Regions from separate parts of the Methylobacterium sp. E-041 genome, predicted to be linked through region 2. Evidence: predicted binding sites of a transcription regulator. Region 2 holds the regulator's gene; each other region holds the start of a gene.
The links. The regulator LexA, encoded in region 2, represses DNA repair genes until DNA is damaged. The targets are predictions, from matches to a motif close to TGTTCNNNNTGTGTTCNG.
Positions count from the first base shown of each region.

Region 1: the regulator LexA is predicted to act here: its motif matches at 2,638-2,655, upstream of parE (DNA topoisomerase IV subunit B).
Region 3: the regulator LexA is predicted to act here: its motif matches at 2,232-2,249, upstream of MKK70_RS23460 (PA0069 family radical SAM protein).
Region 4: the regulator LexA is predicted to act here: its motif matches at 2,546-2,563, upstream of MKK70_RS30390 (DUF3072 domain-containing protein).

Region 1 covers NZ_JAKSYQ010000214.1:39,496-43,781, forward strand. Annotated here, with positions in the region: gene topA (type I DNA topoisomerase) at 1-2,198, shown strand, start outside; gene MKK70_RS20015 (hypothetical protein) at 2,250-2,435, opposite strand; gene parE (DNA topoisomerase IV subunit B) at 2,714-4,286, shown strand, end outside.
Region 2 covers NZ_JAKSYQ010000299.1:68,654-72,939, forward strand. Annotated here, with positions in the region: partial or broken gene MKK70_RS28395 (ComEC/Rec2 family competence protein) at 57-1,529, shown strand; gene lexA (transcriptional repressor LexA) at 1,523-2,263, opposite strand; gene MKK70_RS28405 (NAD(P)-dependent oxidoreductase) at 2,435-3,373, opposite strand; gene MKK70_RS28410 (response regulator) at 3,671-4,054, shown strand; gene MKK70_RS28415 (protein phosphatase CheZ) at 4,093-4,286, shown strand, end outside.
Region 3 covers NZ_JAKSYQ010000263.1:4,965-9,250, forward strand. Annotated here, with positions in the region: gene MKK70_RS23450 (glycosyltransferase family 4 protein) at 1-275, shown strand, start outside; gene MKK70_RS23455 (ribonuclease HII) at 354-980, shown strand; gene MKK70_RS23460 (PA0069 family radical SAM protein) at 1,083-2,195, opposite strand; gene MKK70_RS23465 (hypothetical protein) at 2,371-2,889, shown strand; gene moaB (molybdenum cofactor biosynthesis protein B) at 2,893-3,447, opposite strand; gene selD (selenide, water dikinase SelD) at 3,614-4,286, shown strand, end outside.
Region 4 covers NZ_JAKSYQ010000304.1:29,619-33,904, forward strand. Annotated here, with positions in the region: gene MKK70_RS30375 (MATE family efflux transporter) at 1-802, shown strand, start outside; gene MKK70_RS30380 (DUF937 domain-containing protein) at 1,004-1,798, shown strand; gene MKK70_RS30385 (Flp family type IVb pilin) at 1,805-2,014, opposite strand; gene MKK70_RS30390 (DUF3072 domain-containing protein) at 2,237-2,533, opposite strand; gene MKK70_RS30395 (branched-chain amino acid aminotransferase) at 2,644-3,531, opposite strand; gene MKK70_RS30400 (MarR family winged helix-turn-helix transcriptional regulator) at 3,782-4,286, shown strand, end outside.

The DNA.
Region 1 (4,286 bases), on a different contig from region 2:
CGCGCGAGTACTGGTCGCTGGTCGCGACCCTCTCGACCGCCGACGGCGGCGTGTTCGAGGCTCGCCTCGTCGGGGCCGACGGCAAGCGCATCCAGCGCCTCGACGTCGGCAACGGCGAGGATGCGGCCGCGTTCAAGCGCGACCTGGAGCTCGCGACGTTCCAGGTCGCCTCGGTCGAGGCGAAGCCCGCCAAGCGCCATCCGCAGCCGCCCTTCACGACGTCGACGCTGCAGCAGGAGGCGTCGCGAAAGCTCGGGATGGCGCCGGCGCAGACCATGCGCGTCGCCCAGAAGCTCTACGAGGGCGTCGACATCGGCGGCGAGACGGTGGGCCTGATCACCTACATGCGGACCGACGGCGTCGACATGGCGCCCGAGGCCATCGCCGACGCGCGCCGGGTCATCGGCCGCGAGTTCGGCGACAAGTACGTCCCGGGCGTGCCGCGCCGCTACAGCGCCAAGGCCAAGAACGCGCAGGAGGCCCACGAGGCCGTGCGCCCGACCGACATGGGCCGGCTGCCGAAGCAGGTCGCGCGGATGCTCGATCCCGAGCAGGCCAAGCTCTACGACCTGATCTGGACGCGGACCGTCGCCAGCCAGATGGAATCGGCCGAGCTGGAGCGCACCACGGTCGACGTGACCGCCAGCGTCGGCCCGCGCCGGATCGACCTGCGCGCCACCGGTCAGGTCGTGAAGTTCGACGGCTTCCTCACCCTTTACCAGGAGGGCAAGGACGACGAGGAGGACGAGGACGGCAAGCGCCTGCCGCCGATGAAGGCCGGCGAGGCGCTGAAGCGCGAGCGCATCGCCTCGACCCAGCACTTCACCGAGCCGCCGCCGCGCTTCTCCGAGGCCAGCCTCGTCAAGCGCATGGAGGAGCTCGGTATCGGCCGGCCCTCGACCTACGCCGCGGTGCTACAGACCCTGCGCGACCGCGAATACGTCAAGATCGAGAAGAAGCGCCTGCAGCCCGAGGACAAGGGCCGGCTCGTGACCGGCTTCCTCGAGAGCTTCTTCAAGCGCTACGTCGAGTACGACTTCACCGCCGACCTCGAAGGCCAGCTCGACCGGGTCTCGAACGCCGAGATCGACTGGCGCGACGTGCTGCGCGACTTCTGGCGCGACTTCTCGGCCGCCGTCGGCGGCACCAAGGAGCTGCGCGTCACCGAGGTGCTGGAGGCGCTGAACACGCTTCTTGGCGACCACATCTTCCCGGAGAAGGCCGACGGCTCGAACCCGCGCACCTGCCCGACCTGCGGCTCGGGCCAGCTCTCGCTGAAGCTCGGCAAGTTCGGCTCCTTCGTCGGCTGCTCGAACTACCCGGAATGCAAGTTCACCCGGCAGCTCTCGGCCGCGGGCATCGAGGGCGAGGGCGACGGCTCATCGCCGGACGGCAGCCCGCCCGGCACGCGGGTGCTCGGCAACGATCCGGTGAGCGGATTGCCGGTGACGATCCGCGACGGACGGTTCGGCCCGTTCGTCCAGCTCGGCGAGGCCTCGACCGAGAAGGACGCGGCCAAGCCCAAGCGCTCGTCGCTGCCGAAGGGCGTGACGCCGTCGATGGTCGACCTGGAGAAGGCGCTGCGGCTGCTGTCGCTGCCGCGCGAGGTCGCCCGGCACCCGGAGACCGGCGAGCCGATCCTGGCCAATCTCGGCCGGTTCGGGCCCTACGTCCAGCACGGCAAGACCTACGCGAACCTGGGCAAGGACGACGACGTGCTCGAGGTCGGCGCCAACCGGGCGATCGACCTGATCGTCGCCAAGGAACAGGGCGGCGGCCGCGGCCGCCCGTCCTCGGATCCCGGCCGCCCGATCGGCAAGGACGAGGCGACGGGTCGCGAGCTGGTGGTGAAGGCCGGCAAGTACGGCGCCTACGTCACCGACGGCGAGGTCAACGCGACCCTGCCGAAATCGATGGCCGCCGAGGCGCTGACGCTCGCCGAGGGCATCGACCTCGTCAACGCCAAGCGCGCGGCCGGCGGGGGCAAGCCGAGCCGCGGCCGCAAGGCCGCGCCGGCGCGGGGTGCGAAGGCCACGGCGCGCAAGCCGGCAAAGGCGGCCAAGGACGGCGAGGTCGGGACGGTGAAGACCGCTTCCAAAACCTCCGCCAAACCCGCCGCGAAGAAGCGCGCCACGCCGAAGGCCGCTGCGGGCAAGGCCGCTGCGAAGCCGGCCGCGAGCAAGAAGGCCAGTGGCTGAACCGCCGGCGGCGCGGCTTGCCGGCGGTCCGCGCCAGGCGCGTCGCAGGTCTTAGACGAGGTAGCTGATCGTCGCGGCGAAGGCCGTCGCGAATGTCGCCAGGGCGATCGTCGTCGGATTGACGAAGGCCGCGCGAGAGACGGGCGCAGCGTCCTGCTCGCATCCGAAGGCTTGCCCGGCGGCGCGCTCGAGGCGGGCGAGGATCAGGGTTCGGGCTTCGATCGAAGCAGTCGTCATCGGCGGCGTCCCAGCCCTCGTTACGGCGAAGATCTTGTGATATAATTCAGGATCGTGCCGCCGGTTCCGCGCGAAATTGCAGCGTGAGGCGATCTTAACCGGATCTGCGCATCACCCCGATGACGGTTGCATCGCAGCGTTTGGAGGGTTCGCGCGGCACATGCGAAGCTGCATAGCGGATTCGGCCTGCGATCGCCTTTGATGTTTCCGTTTTGTTCCGGTATCGTGAGCGGATGAAAGCCCATGCGAGACGTGACCCGAAGCCTGGAGCCCGTCGGTTGAGCGACGCCCCCATCGACCTGTTCGGGCCGGGCGCGAAGGCCGCTGCCCATTCTTCGCCCACCCATTCTTCGCTGGCCAAGCCTTCGGCCACGGATCCCTCGCCCGCCGCGCCCCTGCCCTCGTCCGAGCGCCGGCGCAAGCCGACGGCGCCGATGGCGGCGCTCGAGCCGCTCGCCGGTCCGGAGGCCGGCTACACCGCGTCCGACATCGAGGTGCTGGAGGGGCTGGAGCCGGTGCGGCGCCGGCCCGGCATGTATATCGGCGGCACCGACGAGCGGGCGCTGCACCACCTGTTCTCGGAGGTGATCGACAATTCGATGGACGAGGCGGTGGCGGGCCACGCCAGCTTCATCGAGGTCGAGCTGGAGGAGACCGGCGCGCTCGTCGTCACCGACAACGGCCGCGGCATCCCGATCGACCCGCACCCGAAGTTTCCCGGCAAGTCCGCGCTCGAAGTCATTATGACGACGCTGCATGCGGGCGGGAAGTTCGACTCGAAGGTCTACGAGACCAGCGGCGGCCTGCATGGCGTCGGCATCTCGGTGGTGAACGCGCTGTCCGACCTCCTGGAGGTCGAGGTCGCGCGCAACCAGACGCTCTACCGCCAGAGTTTTTCGCGCGGTCATGCGCAGGGCGGGTTGGAAACCGTCGGGCGGGTGCAGAACCGGCGCGGCACGCGCATCCGCTTCCATCCCGACGCGCAGATCTTCGGCTCGCTGGCGTTCGACCCGCGCCGCCTGTTCAAGATGGCGCGCTCGAAGGCCTACCTGTTCGGCGGCGTCGAGATCCGGTGGCGGTGTGCGCCGGCGCTGATCGAGGGCACCGACATCCCGGCCGAGGCGGTGCACCGCTTCCCCGGCGGCCTGCGCGACTACCTCGCCCGCGACATCGAGGGCAAGGAGCTCGTCACCGACGCGATCTTCTCCGGCAAGATCACAAAGCCCGGCTCGCACGGCTCGCTCGAATGGGCCGTGGCCTGGATGGTCCACGACGACGGCGTCTCCGCCTCGTACTGCAACACCATCCCGACGCCCGAGGGCGGCACCCACGAATCCGGCCTGCGCGTCGCGCTGCTGCGGGCGCTGCGCGAGCACGCCGAGCGGGTGAACCAGGCCAAGCGCATGACGGCGGTGACCACCGACGACGTGATGGCGACCTGCGCCTCCATGCTGTCGGTCTTCATCCGCGAGCCGGAGTTCCAGGGCCAGACCAAGGACAAGCTCGCCACCGTCGAGGCGTCGCGCATCGTCGAGACCGCGATCCGCGACGCCTTCGACCATTGGCTCGCCGCGTCGCCGGCCCAGGCCAACAAGGTACTCGACTGGGTGATCGACCGGGCCGAGGAGCGCCTGCGCCGACGCCAGGAGAAGGAGGTTGCGCGCAAGACCGCGACGCGCAAGCTGCGGCTCCCCGGCAAGCTCGCCGATTGCTCGGCCGCCGGCACCGCGGGCTCGGAAATCTTCATCGTCGAGGGCGACTCGGCCGGCGGCTCGGCCAAGCAGGCGCGCGACCGGGCCACGCAGGCGATCCTGCCGCTGCGCGGCAAGATCCTGAACGTTGCCTCGGCCA
Region 2 (4,286 bases):
CAGGCTTTCTTCAGAGGTCTCCCGCCGTACCCATATGCCGGCAGACTGGCAAGATCGTCGTCTCGATCTCAGGGCTCCACACGGTGCTGGCCGCCGGGGTCGTGTTCTGGCTCGTCCGTGCCGGCCTCGCCCTGGTGCCGTTCCTGGCGCTGGCCTGGCCGATCAAGAAGATCGCCGCGGCGCTGGCGATGGTCGGGGTCACCGCCTACTGCGTCTTCTCCGGCTGGGACATCGCGGCCGAGCGTTCCCTCGTGATGACCCTGATCATGCTCGGGGCGATCCTGGTCGATCGCCCGGCGCTCAGCATGCGCAACCTCGCTCTCGCCGCGCTCATCGCGCTCTCGCACGAGCCGGAAGGCTTGCTCGGCCCGAGCTTCCAGATGTCGTTCGGGGCGGTGGCCGGCCTCATCGCCTGCGCCCGCCTGATCGATGGAGGGATGTTCCGCCGCGACGGGGCCGGGCGGATCGGCCGGCTGATCGCGCTGTCGCTGACGACGGTGGTCGGCACACTCGGCACGACGCTCGTGGCGCAGGTCGCGACCGCGCCCTTCGCCACCTACCACTTCCAGACCGTCCAACCCTACGGGCTGATCGGCAACGCGCTCACCCTGCCGCTGGTCTCGCTCGCGGTGATGCCGGCGGCGGTGCTGGGCATCGTCGCCTACCCGTTCGCCCTCGACCAGCCGGTCTGGTGGCTGATGGGACTGGCGGTGCGCGGCATGCTGACCATCTCCGGCTGGATCCAGGGGCTCGGGCGCGCCAACGTCGTGGTCCCGGCCTTCGGCACCGCCGCGCTCGGGTGCCTCGCCGCGGGGCTGCTGCTCGCGACGCTCCCGGTCTCGCGCCTTCGCTGGCTCGCCCTGCCGCCGGCGCTGCTCGGGCTCGGCCTAGCGACGATGCCGGCCCGCTACGACATCTACGTCGACCGCCAGGGCAGCGGGGCGGCGGTGCGCCGCGCCGACGGCAGCCTCGTCGCCCTCGGGCGCCCGTCGAACTTCGTGCTGGAGCAGTGGCTGAAGGCCGACGGCGACGGCAGGCCGGGCGCGCAGGCGACGGGCGGTCCCGCCTGCGATCGGATCGGATGCACGCTTCGGTTGGCCGACGGGCGCGCGGTGGCGCTTCTGAAGGATCGCCGCGGCTTCGCGCAGGATTGCGCCAAGGCCTCGGTGCTGATCACGGCGCTCGCCGCACCGCCGGGCTGCGCCGCCGCCCTCGTCATCGATCGCGCCTACCTCGCCAGCCACGGCGCCGCGGCGATCCGCGTCGAGCCGAATGGCTTCATTCTGGCCGACACGCATGAGCCGGGACGGACGCTGCCGTGGCGCCCCGCGATGGTCCGTCCCCCGCCCCAGGGAACGGATGACGCGGCAGCGGGCGGATCGTCGCCCGCGGCCGAGCCCAAGCCGAAGGACGTCCCGTTCCAGGGCATGGCCGCCCCGCCCCCCCGGGCGGAGGAGGCCGACCCGGCACCCGACGATCCGACCGCGGACGGCCCGAACCCGGAGATGCCGGGCGAGACCCTTCAGTAACGGCGCACGAGGCTGACCAGGCGGCCCTGGATCTGCACCCGATCCGGCCCGAGCACGCGGGTCTCGTAGGCCGGGTTCGCCGCTTCGAGCGCGATCGAGGAGCCGCGACGGCGCAGCCGCTTCAGCGTCGCCTCCTCGTCGTCGATCAGCGCCACGATGATGTCGCCGGTGTTGGCGGTGTCCTGCTTGCGGATGACCACGAGGTCGCCGTCGAGGATGCCCGCCTCGACCATCGAGTCGCCGCGGACCTCCAGGGCGTAGTGCTCGCCGCCGGCCAGGAAGTCCGGCGACATGGTGATCGCGTGGCTCTGGTTCTGGATCGCCGAGATCGGCGTGCCGGCCGCGATCCGGCCCATCACCGGGATCGACACCGCGCGACCGCTGTCGTCGACCATCTGCGTCGTGGAAGGACGCGGCGGCACGGCCTTCGAGCGCCCGCCCTCGACCACGCTCGGGGTGAACCGGCGCGGCGCGGCGGGAGCTGCCGGCACCGGGGCGGGCGCGCTGGAGCGGCCGGCGCCGTCGGGCATGCGCAGCACCTCGATCGCCCGAGCCCGATTCGGAAGCCGGCGCAGGAAGCCGCGCTCCTCCAGGGCGGTGATCAGCCGGTGGATGCCGGATTTCGACTTGAGATCGAGGGCATCCTTCATCTCGTCGAACGACGGCGGAACACCGTCCTCGCGCATCCGCTCGTCGATGAATCGCAGGAGATCCAGCTGTTTACGGGTCAGCATCGGCGCGGCTCGCAAGAATGCGCGGCCACACGAAGGTTGAGCCGCAGAAACAAAACACGAACACGTTAAACGTTCGTCAAGTGTTCCGCAAGGGTTCTCATCGGCCCATCCGACCGGTGCGTCGAATTTCGTCGCGCGCCGAGCCCCTTTTCGATCGCTGCGCTGCGGGGCTCAGCCCTCGAGGCTGCGGCGCACGGCGCGGGCGGTGACCGCCGAGACGCGCACGTTCGATTCCCGCGTCACGCCGGCGATGTGCGGGGTCAGGATGAGGTTCGGCACGTCGATCAGCGCCGCGCCGCCCGCGGCGTCCACGGGCTCCTGGGCGAACACGTCGAGCGCCGCCCCGCCGAGGTGCCCGGACCGAAGCGCCGCGGCGACCGCGGCCTCGTCCACGACGCCCCCGCGGGCGGCGTTGATCAGGATCGCGCCCGGCCGCATCCGGGCGATCGCCGCCGGCCCGATCATGTCGCGCGTCGCCTCGGTCAGCGGCACGTGCAGCGAGAGCACGTCGCTCGTTGCGACCAGCGCGTCAAGGGTTAGGCTCTCCACCGCGCCGTGCGCCGGGCGCCACGCGGCGTCGTCGGGCGCAAGGTGCGGGTCGAAGGCGGCGACGGTCATGTCGAGGGCCGCCGCACGGCGGGCGGTCTCGCGGGCGATCGCGCCGAAGCCGACGAGGCCGAGGCGCTTGCCGGCGATCTCGCGTCCCATCAGCGCGTTGCGCGGCCACGCGCCCGCGGCGACCTGCGCGCTCGCGCCGTAGGCGCCGCGCAGCAGCAGCAACGCGGTGCCGATCACGTACTCGGCCACCGCGCCGTCGTTGGCGCCGGTCGCGGGATGGACCGCGATCCCGCGGGCGGCGCAGGCGGCCAGATCGATGTTGTTGAGCCCGACGCCGAGGCGGCCCACCACCCTGAGGTCGGGTGCCGCCGCGAGCAGGCCCGCGCGCACCTGCGTGCGGTTGCGGACGATCAGCCCGGACGCGCCCGCGAGCGCCGCGCGCAGGGCGTCCGGCCGGTCGACCAGGGTCGGATCGTAGAGCGGCTCGAACCCCGCGAGCTCCGCCGCGATCGCGGCCTCGTCCATGAACTCGCTGATGACGACCTTGCGCATGGGGCGGCGATCCTTCTCCGCGGCCGGGCCGGTGCCGGCGGGCTGCCCGCTCTGCCGCGGCGTCCGGGCGACGTCGCGGCTGGGGGCATCGTCATCACGCAGCCGAGCGCGTCGGTAAAGGCGGCCGCGCCGCCTATCCGAGTGGGTGCGCCGATCGCAGCGCGATTAACCGCTTCGCAATGCCGCCCGGCGTAAGGTCCCGGGCATGAGGTGCGACCAGCGACAGCGCCTCCCGACATTGCGTGACCGACGCCGACGGCCGAGCCGGCGATTCGGAGACACCGGAGCAGTTTGACCATGGCCCTCGATCTCAGCATGCCGATCCTGGTCGTCGACGACTACCAGACGATGGTTCGCATCATCCGCAACCTGCTCAAGCAGCTCGGCTTCGAGGAGGTCGACGACGCCTCCGACGGCACGGCCGCGCTGGCGCGCCTCAAGGGCCGCAAGTACGGCCTCGTGATCTCCGACTGGAACATGGAGCCGATGACCGGCTACGAGCTGCTTCGCCACGTCCGCGCCGACGAGGGCCTGCGCACCACGCCGTTCATCATGGTCACCGCCGAGTCGAAGACCGAGAACGTCATCGCCGCCAAGAAGGCCGGCGTGAACAACTACATCGTCAAGCCGTTCAACGCCGCGACCCTGAAGAGCAAGATCGAGGCGGTCTGCGGCGCCTGACCGACCTTTCGGGGCCGACACGCGGAGGAATGCTGACGATGGGTTTGCAAAGACCGCTCGGCGCGACGATCAACCCGGCGACCATGGTGTCCGAGTTGATCGAGATCGCGGACTACATCGCCCACGTGCGCGACGAGATCGCGGCCCTGCGCGCCAACGAGCTGACGCACGACCGCATCCCGATGGCGCACGAGGAGCTCGGCAACGTCCTCGCCGCGACCGCCGGCGCCAC
Region 3 (4,286 bases), on a different contig from region 2:
TCGAGGCGATGGCCTGCGGCCTGCCCGTGGCGGCCTACCCGGTCACCGGTCCCCTCGACGTGGTCGCCGGGACCGGGGCCGGGTTGCTCGACGCCGACCTGCGCGCGGCATGCCTCGCCGCCCTCGCCGTTCCGCGCGGGCAATGCCGCGCGGAGGCCCTCCGCCGGACCTGGGCCGAGAGCGCCCGCCAGTTCTTCGGCAACATCGAGAGCGCCCACGCCCAGGCGGCCGATCTCCGCGTGCCGGCCGGCGTCGAGGCGGCCCTGCTTGGCTGATGAGGTGACGGGTTGAGAGGGTGACGGGCCGGCCGAGGAATGCGATGGGTCGCCGCCCCTCCGGACCCGACCCGCCCCGTGCCCCCCTTCGATCCCGCCTGCGCCGCCGACTACCCCGCCGTCATCGGCTGCGATGAGGTCGGGCGCGGCGCCCTGTGCGGCCCGGTTGTCGTCGCGGCGGTGTGGTTCGATCCGACCGCGATCCCGCCGGACCTGCTCGCCCGCCTCGACGACAGCAAGCGGGTCAAGGAACCGCTGCGCGAGATCCTGACGCCGCTGATCCGCGCGCAGGGCCGCGTCGCGATCGCGGCGGGATCCCGGGCATTGATCGACCGGGTCAACGTCCGCGTCGCCACCCTCGACGCGATGCGCCGAGCGGTGCTGCGGCTCGCCCTCGAATCGCCGGTGCTGGTCGACGGGCGGGACGCGGTTCCCGGCCTGCCGCAGCCCTGCCGTGCGGTCGTCGGCGGCGACCGCGCGGTGCCGCAGATCGCCGCCGCCTCGATCGTCGCCAAGACGTTTCGCGATGCGCTGATGCGGGTGCTGGCCCGACGCCACCCGCATTACGGCTGGGAGCGTAATGTCGGCTACGGCGCCCCGGTGCACCTCGCCGGCCTCAGGACCCACGGCCGCACCCCGCATCACCGGCTGAGTTTCACGCGGGCGTACGGCGATGGCGGAGCGAACATCGCGGGCGCCGATTAGGTCGCGTTCGTTTGCGAGATGCCTGAGGTCGTCCGTCGATGCCAAAACGATTCAGCCGTCCTGCCGCCGCGGAGCATTGCTCGATCGCCGCCTTCGCCCCCGTCACAGCAGCGAGAACTGCTCGCCGGGCTTGGCGAAGGCCGAGGTGTCGAGGGTGATGCGGGTCTGCGCATAGCCGAGACGCGCCTTGGCCAGCCGCATCCGCGTCGCGATCAGGCCGGCGTAGGCGCCCTCCCCGGTCATCCGCTTGCCGAACGTGGCATCGTATTCGCGGCCGCCGCGGGCCTGCTCGACCAGGGAGAACACGTGGCGCTGCCGCCCGGGATAGTGCTCGGCGAACCAGTCGGCGACGAGGTCCTTCAGCTCGTGCGGCAGGCGCAGCAGCACGTGGTTCGCCTCCCGCGCGCCGCAGGCGCGGGCCTCCGTCAGGATCGCCTCGATCTCGTGATCGTTGAGCGAGGGGATGATCGGCGCGACGATCACCATCACCGGCACGCCGGCTCGGCTGAGCACCCGGATCGCCTCCAGGCGCTTGCGCGGATGCGGCGCGCGCGGCTCCATCTTCCGGGCGAGCACCGGATCGAGGGTCGTCACCGACATCGCCACCTTCACGAGGTTCCGCTCCGCCATCCCGGCCAAGATGTCGATGTCGCGGGTGACGAGGTTCGACTTCGTCACGATGCCGACGGGATGGCGCAGGCGGGCCAGCACCTCGAGGATCTCCCGGGTGATGCGGTGCTCGCGCTCGATCGGCTGATACGGGTCGGTCGCCGTTCCGAGAGCGATGGTCCGCGGCGCGTAGCCCGGTGCCGACAGCTCCCGCTCGAGCAGGCGCGCGGCGTCCGGCTTGGCGAAGAGCTTCGTCTCGAAGTCGAGCCCGGGCGACAGGCCGGCATAGGCGTGGTTCGGCCGGGCGAAGCAGTAGACGCAGCCGTGCTCGCAGCCGCGATAGGGGTTGATCGAGCGGTCGAACGAGATGTCGGGCGAGGTGTTGCGGGAAATGATCCCGCTCGCCCGCTCCAGCGTCACCTCGGTGCGTCTGGCCGGTGCGGGCTCGTCCGCCGGCCAGCCGTCGTCGGCGGCCTCGCGGCGGATCGCCTCGAAGCGCCCGCCCGGGTTGGCGGTGGCGCCCCGGCCGCGCAGCGTTTCCGACGTCGCGGCGAGCCGGCGTCGCGGCGGGGATTCGGTGCCGAGCGGAGGACGGGGTGTGGACATCGGACTGGCATCACCCCGGCGGAAGCGAGTTTCACATGGAACATAACAGGAACAAGACTGGTCGGATACGCCTCGATTTTAGGCAGTTTCTCGGGCTTTGTGGCTGTGGTGCAACGCTGGGCCGCCGCGTCGAGCCGGCCTGCCCGCGCCCGGCGAAAATACGGTATGCGCGGCCATGATCTCCGCCCTGGTTCATGTCGCCGACCCCGGCGACGCCGATGCGATCGACCGTCTGGCCGACACCCTGGGCGCCCTCGTCGGAGGCGTGGCCGCCGGGCTCGTGGGCGACGCCGTGATCGTCGCCGCCGCGATGGGCGAGGCGGTCGACACGATCGCCGACGCGACCGGCGCGACCCTGGTGGTGCCGCCGCCTGGATCGGATCGGTGGTTCGCCGGCGCGGCGGTCGCGCGCCGCGACTGGGTGCTGTGCCTGGAGGCGGGCGACGTGCCCGGCGACGGCTGGATCCGCACCCTCGACCGCTTCGTCGGCACAGCGCCGGCCGACGCCCTGGGGCGATTGTCCCGCCCGCATGCCGGGCTGGCGACGCGGCTGGCCATTCGGGCCGAGGCGCTGCTCGGCGCGGGTGCGGCGCGGCCCGGCGACCTCGTCCGCCGCGATCGCCTCACCGAGATCGGAACCTTCGCCCCGCGGCTGGTGCCGCGGCGCCTGATCGCGCGGATCGACCGGATGTGATCCTCAGGCCGTGAGCGAGGCGCCCCGCCGAAGGTGCTCGTCCAGGCGCGGCATGATCTCGACGAAGTTGCAGGGGCGGTGCCGGTAGTCGAGCTGGCTGACCAGGATCCCGTCCCAGGCGTCGCGGCAGGCGCCCGGCGAGCCCGGCAGCACGAAGACGTAGGTGGCGTTGGCGACCCCGGCCGTCGCCCGCGACTGCAGCGTCGAGGTGCCGATCTTGTCGTAGGAGATGCGGTGGAACACCGCCGAGAAGCCGTCCATCCGCTTCTCGAACAGCGGCTCCAGCGCCTCGGGCGTGACGTCGCGGCCGGTGAAGCCGGTGCCGCCGGTGGTGATCACCACGTCGATTCCGGGATCGCGCGTCCAGCCCTCGACCGTCCCGCGGATCGCCGTCGCCTCGTCCGGCACGATCGCGCGCGCCGCGAGCCTGTGGCCGGCCTCGGTCAGCCGCTGCACCAGGGTGTCGCCGGAGCGGTCGTCCTCCGGCCGGCGCGTGTCCGAGACGGTCAGCACCGCGATCGACAGGGGGACGAAGCTGCGGGCGGGCGTATCGGGCATCGGGCCGTCTCCGGGTTGAACGACCGGAATATGGGCGCCTGCCCGCGATTGTCCCATCCTTCCCGGCGTGCGGCGTGCGGCGCGCGGGGCGAGGCGCGCCGAACCCGCGATCCATGGTATCGGCACCGACCAGCGACCCCTGTCCGTTCGAACGCGCGGTGCCCTCATGGATGCGACCCCCGTCCGCCTCACCAGCCTCGCCCACGGCGGCGGCTGCGGCTGCAAGCTCGACCCGGCGATCCTACGGTCGCTGCTCGCCGACCAGCCGATCGCCGGCCCGTTCGAGCGCCTGCTCGTCGGCAACGAGACCGCTGACGACGCCGCGGTCTGGGCGCTCGACGACGGCACCTGCGTCATCGCCACCACCGACTTCTTCACGCCGATGGTCGACGACCCGCGCGATTTCGGCCGGATCGCCGCCACCAACGCGATCTCCGACGTCTACGCGATGGGCGGCCGCCCGATCATGGCGCTGGCCATCCTCGGGATGCCGGTCGGCAAGATCGCGCCCGAGATCGTCGCCGAGATCCTGAAGGGCGGCGCGGCGACCTGCGCCGAGGCCGGCATCCCGATCGCTGGCGGGCACTCGATCGACACGCCGGAGCCGATCTACGGCCTGGCGGTGATCGGCACCTGCCGCCGCGAGGACGTGCGCCGCAACGCCGACGCGCGGGTCGGCGACGCGCTGATCCTGACCAAACCCCTCGGCGTCGGCGTCTATTCCGCCGCGATCAAGCGCGACGCCCTGCCGGAGGGCGGCTACGCCGCGTTCGTCGCGACGACGACGCTACTGAACAAGGTCGGCACCGAGCTGGCCGCCGACCCGGACGTGCACGCCA
Region 4 (4,286 bases), on a different contig from region 2:
CGTGGCGCGCGCCACCTTCGCGCTGATCGGCTGGCACGGGGTGCGCCGGCACCGGATGCTGGCGCCCGCGAGCCTCGCGGCGACGGTCGCCGACGCGCCGCTGGTGTTCCGGATCGCGCTGCCGGCGGTGCTCACCAACCTCGCGCCGTCTGTGGCGAGCGCCTTCCTCGCCCACGTGCTGGCCCGCTACGGCGCGGTGGCGGTGGCGGCCAACGTGGTGATCGACCGGCTCACCCCGGTGGCCTTCGGCGGGCTGTTCGCCCTGTCGGGCTCGATCGGCCCGATCCTCGGCCAGAACTGGGGCGCCCGCCGCTTCGACCGGATGCGCGGCGTGCTCCGCGACGGCGCGCTCGTGACCTTCCTCTACGTGGCGGTGGTGTGGGCCGCCCTGGTGCTCGCCCGCGGCCCGCTGATGCGGCTGTTCGCGCTCGACGGGGTCGCCGCCGACCTGTTCGGCTTCTTCTGCCTCGTCAGCGGCGGGGTGTGGTTCTTCAACGGCCTGCTGTTCCTGGCCAACGCCGCGTTCAACAACCTCGGCTTCCCGTTCCGCTCGACCCTGCTCAACTGGGGCCGGGCGACGCTGGGCACGATGCCGCCGGCGCTCGCGGGCGCCGCCCTGTACGGGCCGCGCGGGGTTCTCGCCGGCGTCGGCATCGGCTCGCTCGCCTTCGGGCTGGCCGGCATCCTGATGGCCGCCCGCACGGTCACGCTGCTCGAGCGCGACGTCGTGGTGCCGGCGCGCGCGCCCGATCCCGAGGCGAGCGTCGCCGCCGGCCCGGCCCATGGCGGCGCGCTGGTGTAGCGCGCCGCGTCGCGTCGGCAGGCGCGACGTCCCCGGCATCCCGGCCGGGACGCGATCCCCGGTGGATGCGCGGCACCGATCGCGCCGGGACGCGCCCGAACGTTGGCCGGCAACTGGCCAGCGGCGTCGATAAGGGTCTAGACTTGGAACGCGCGGCCCGCGATGCGGTTTTCCGCGCGGCGAACAGACCAAGGCCGCGTGATGTTCAACCCGCTCGACATGCTTCAGGCCCAGAACGGCGCCGGGATGCAGAGTGTGGCGCAGCAGTTCGGCCTCACCCCCGAGCAGACGCGCCGGGCGATGGAGGCCCTGATGCCGGCCTTCGCGCTCGGGCTGCAGCGCAGCGCCGTCCCCGACCCGACCGGCCTGTCGCAGATGTTCGGGCTGGCCGGCGCCCGCCCCGCCGCGAGCCCGGCACCCAGCCCGGCCGAGACCATGCTCGGGCAGATGTTCGGCTCGCCGGCCCTCACCCAGGCGATCCTGCAGCAGGCCTCCTCGGCCAGCGGCGTCGGCTCGCAGGTGCTGCGCCAGATGCTGCCGATGATGGCCGGCGCGGTGGTCGCGAGCATCGTCCACATGCTGCTGAACCAGCAGGCTCCGGAGGCCAAGGCGGCGCCCGCCCCGGCGCCCTCGCCGTTCGCGGTCGCGCCGGGCTGGGCCGAGATGATGAAGGCGTTCGTCCCGGCGCAGGCCGCGCCGGAGGCGCAGAAGCAGGCCGCCAGGCCCCCGGTCTCGAAGCCCCAGGTCTCGAAGCCCGCACCGAAGCCGGAACCCGATGCCGCCGGCGGCATGTTCCAGCAGATGCTGAAGACCGGCGCCGAGGTTCAGGAACAGAACGTCAAGGCGATGCAGGGCCTGTTCGAGGCGTTCTGGGCCGAGGCCGACCCCGCCAAGGCGGCCGCGGCCAAGCCCTCGGGCACGACGCCGAACGCCGACCCCGCCTCGGAGCCGGACGCGTCGCACCGGTCGCGCAAGGGTCGGCCGGGGACGCGCTGAGGTTGGTCAGTTCTGGCTGACCGCGTTTCCGATGGTCTGGTAGACGGTGCTGACCTTGGACGCGTAGAGGCGCAGGCTGCCGACGATGGCCAGGAAGACCAGCCCCGAGATCAGGGCATACTCGATGCTCGTCGCGCCGCGCGCGTCGGCGGCGAAGCGGCGCTTCGGCGGCACGGCTCCGGCCCCTTTCGACAGTTCGACGACCGTCCTCGACATCGATGATCGCCTTCCTCGGCCGAACCGGCACACGGCGACCCTACCCGCGCGACCTTGAGGATGTTTTAACTCGATCGGCGACGGGCGACGGTCGCGGCATCCGCCGAAGCAGGATCCGTGCGACCGGCCGTTTTGCGGGTCCCCTCCCCCGCTTGCGGCGAGAGGGGATGGGCGCTCGGGCGACCCGTCGGGAGCGGGCCCGCGCGGGCGCCTTCGCCCCGCTCAGCCGTGGCCGGCTTCCTTGCGCAGGGCGTCGATGCGCTTGGAGGCCTCGGCCTTGTCGATGTCGGGATCGAACGCCTCGGGCTCCTTGGTCTCCTCCGACAGGGTCTTGAGATAGGAGGCCTGCGCACCGGTCATCGGCTCGCCGCCGGTGGTCCACTGGTCGGGATCCTTGATCTGGTTCGACACGTCCTTCGGGTCGGTCTTCGGGTTCTCGTTCGAAGCGGACTTCGTGTCGGACTTGGCGTCGGACTTCGAATCGGACTTCGCCGTGGTCTTGGCAGCGGCCTTGGTCATCGGGCACTCACGCGTTCATGGAATGTTCCGTCAGAACGCGGCGCGCATCCCCGAGGTTCCCCGCCGGCCGGAACCGGCGGGGGATAAGACGCCTCAGGCCGCGCGAACCTTCAGGCTGCGCGCGCCTGCGGCTGCACCTCGGCGAGGTAGTCGTCCATCAGCGTGCGGGTGATCGCGCCCGGCGCGAACCGGTAGGGCCCGATCTCGGAGACCGGGGTGACCTCGGCGGCCGAGCCGGTGATGAAGCATTCCGAGAAGTCGGCCATCTCCTCGGGGCGGATGCGGCGCTCGGTGACCGCGAGGCCGCGGCGGCGGGCCAGCTCGATCACCGTCTGCCGGGTGATGCCGTTGAGGAAGCGGTCGGCGGTGGGGGTGTGGATCGCCCCGTCGCGGATGAAGAACACGTTGGCGCCGGTGCACTCGGCGACGTTGTCCTCGAAGTCGAGCATCAGCGCGTCGGCATAGCCCTTGTTCTCCGCCCGGTGCTTGGAGATCGTGCAGATCATGTACAGGCCCGCCGCCTTCGAGGCGCAGGGGGCGGTGCGGGGATCGGGCCGGCGATACTCGGCGATGTCGAGGCGGATGCCCTTCATCTTGGTGGCGGCGTCGAAGTAGCTCGGCCATTCCCAGGCGGCGATCGCCAGGTGGATGGTGTTGCCCTGGGCCGAGACGCCCATCATCTCCGAGCCGCGCCAGGCGACCGGGCGGAGATACGCGTCCTGCAGGCCGCTGACCTTGAGCACGGCCTCCTTGGCCGCGACGATCTCGGCGGCCGAATACGGCACCGCGAAGTCGAGCAGCTCGGCGGAGCGGCGCAGGCGCTCGGCATGGGCGAGGCTCTTGAAGATCACCCCGCCATAGGCGCGCTCGCCCTCGAACACCGACGAGCCGTAATGCAGCCCGTGGCTCAGCACGTGGATCTTGGCGTCCCGCCACGGCACCATGGCGCCGTCGAACCAGATGGTGCCCTCGCGCTCGTCGAACGGGATCACGGACATGGGAACGTCTTCCTGGAAATCGTCGCGGCCCGCGCAACCTGCGGGCCCTTCGGCGGGGACGATGTCGATGGGCGCGCATGCGGGCGGCGCCGGCGGGGTTGACGGGTACCAACCGGCCTGGAATATGTCAACGACACTGACGTATATCGCGCGCACGCTCCTCCTTCCCATCCTCTCCGCTCCGACGTCCTTCGCGCCGACGTTCGTCTCCTCTCCCGCCCTTCGCGCCGCAACCGGACCCGGGCCGCACGTGACATCTCCCGCCCTCCGCGAACGCAAGGACGCCGCCGAGCCGGCCGCCGCCTGCAGCAGCGACGACCTGATCGAGCTCCTGTTCTTCGCCTATCGCGACTTCGTCGGCGATCCGGACCGGATCCTGGCCGAGTACGGCTTCGGCCGGGCGCACCACCGGGTGCTGCACTTCGTCGACCGCTATCCCGGCCTGACCATCGCCGAATTGCTCGACATCCTGCGCATCACCAAGCAGAGCCTCAACCGGGTGCTGAAGGACCTGATCGGCCAGGGCTACATCGCCCAGCGGCCCGGCATCCAGGACCGGCGCCAGCGCCTGCTCACCTGCACGCCGAGCGGCGCGGCGCTGGCCGCCGACCTCACCCGCGTGCAGGCGCGGCGGCTGGCCCGCGCGCTGGCCTCGCCGGAGGATGCGGCCGCCCCCGAGAGCTTCCTGATGGCGATGATCGAGCCCGACGAGCGCGCGGTGGTGCGCCGCCTGATGGCCCGCCGCGGGGGCGGGG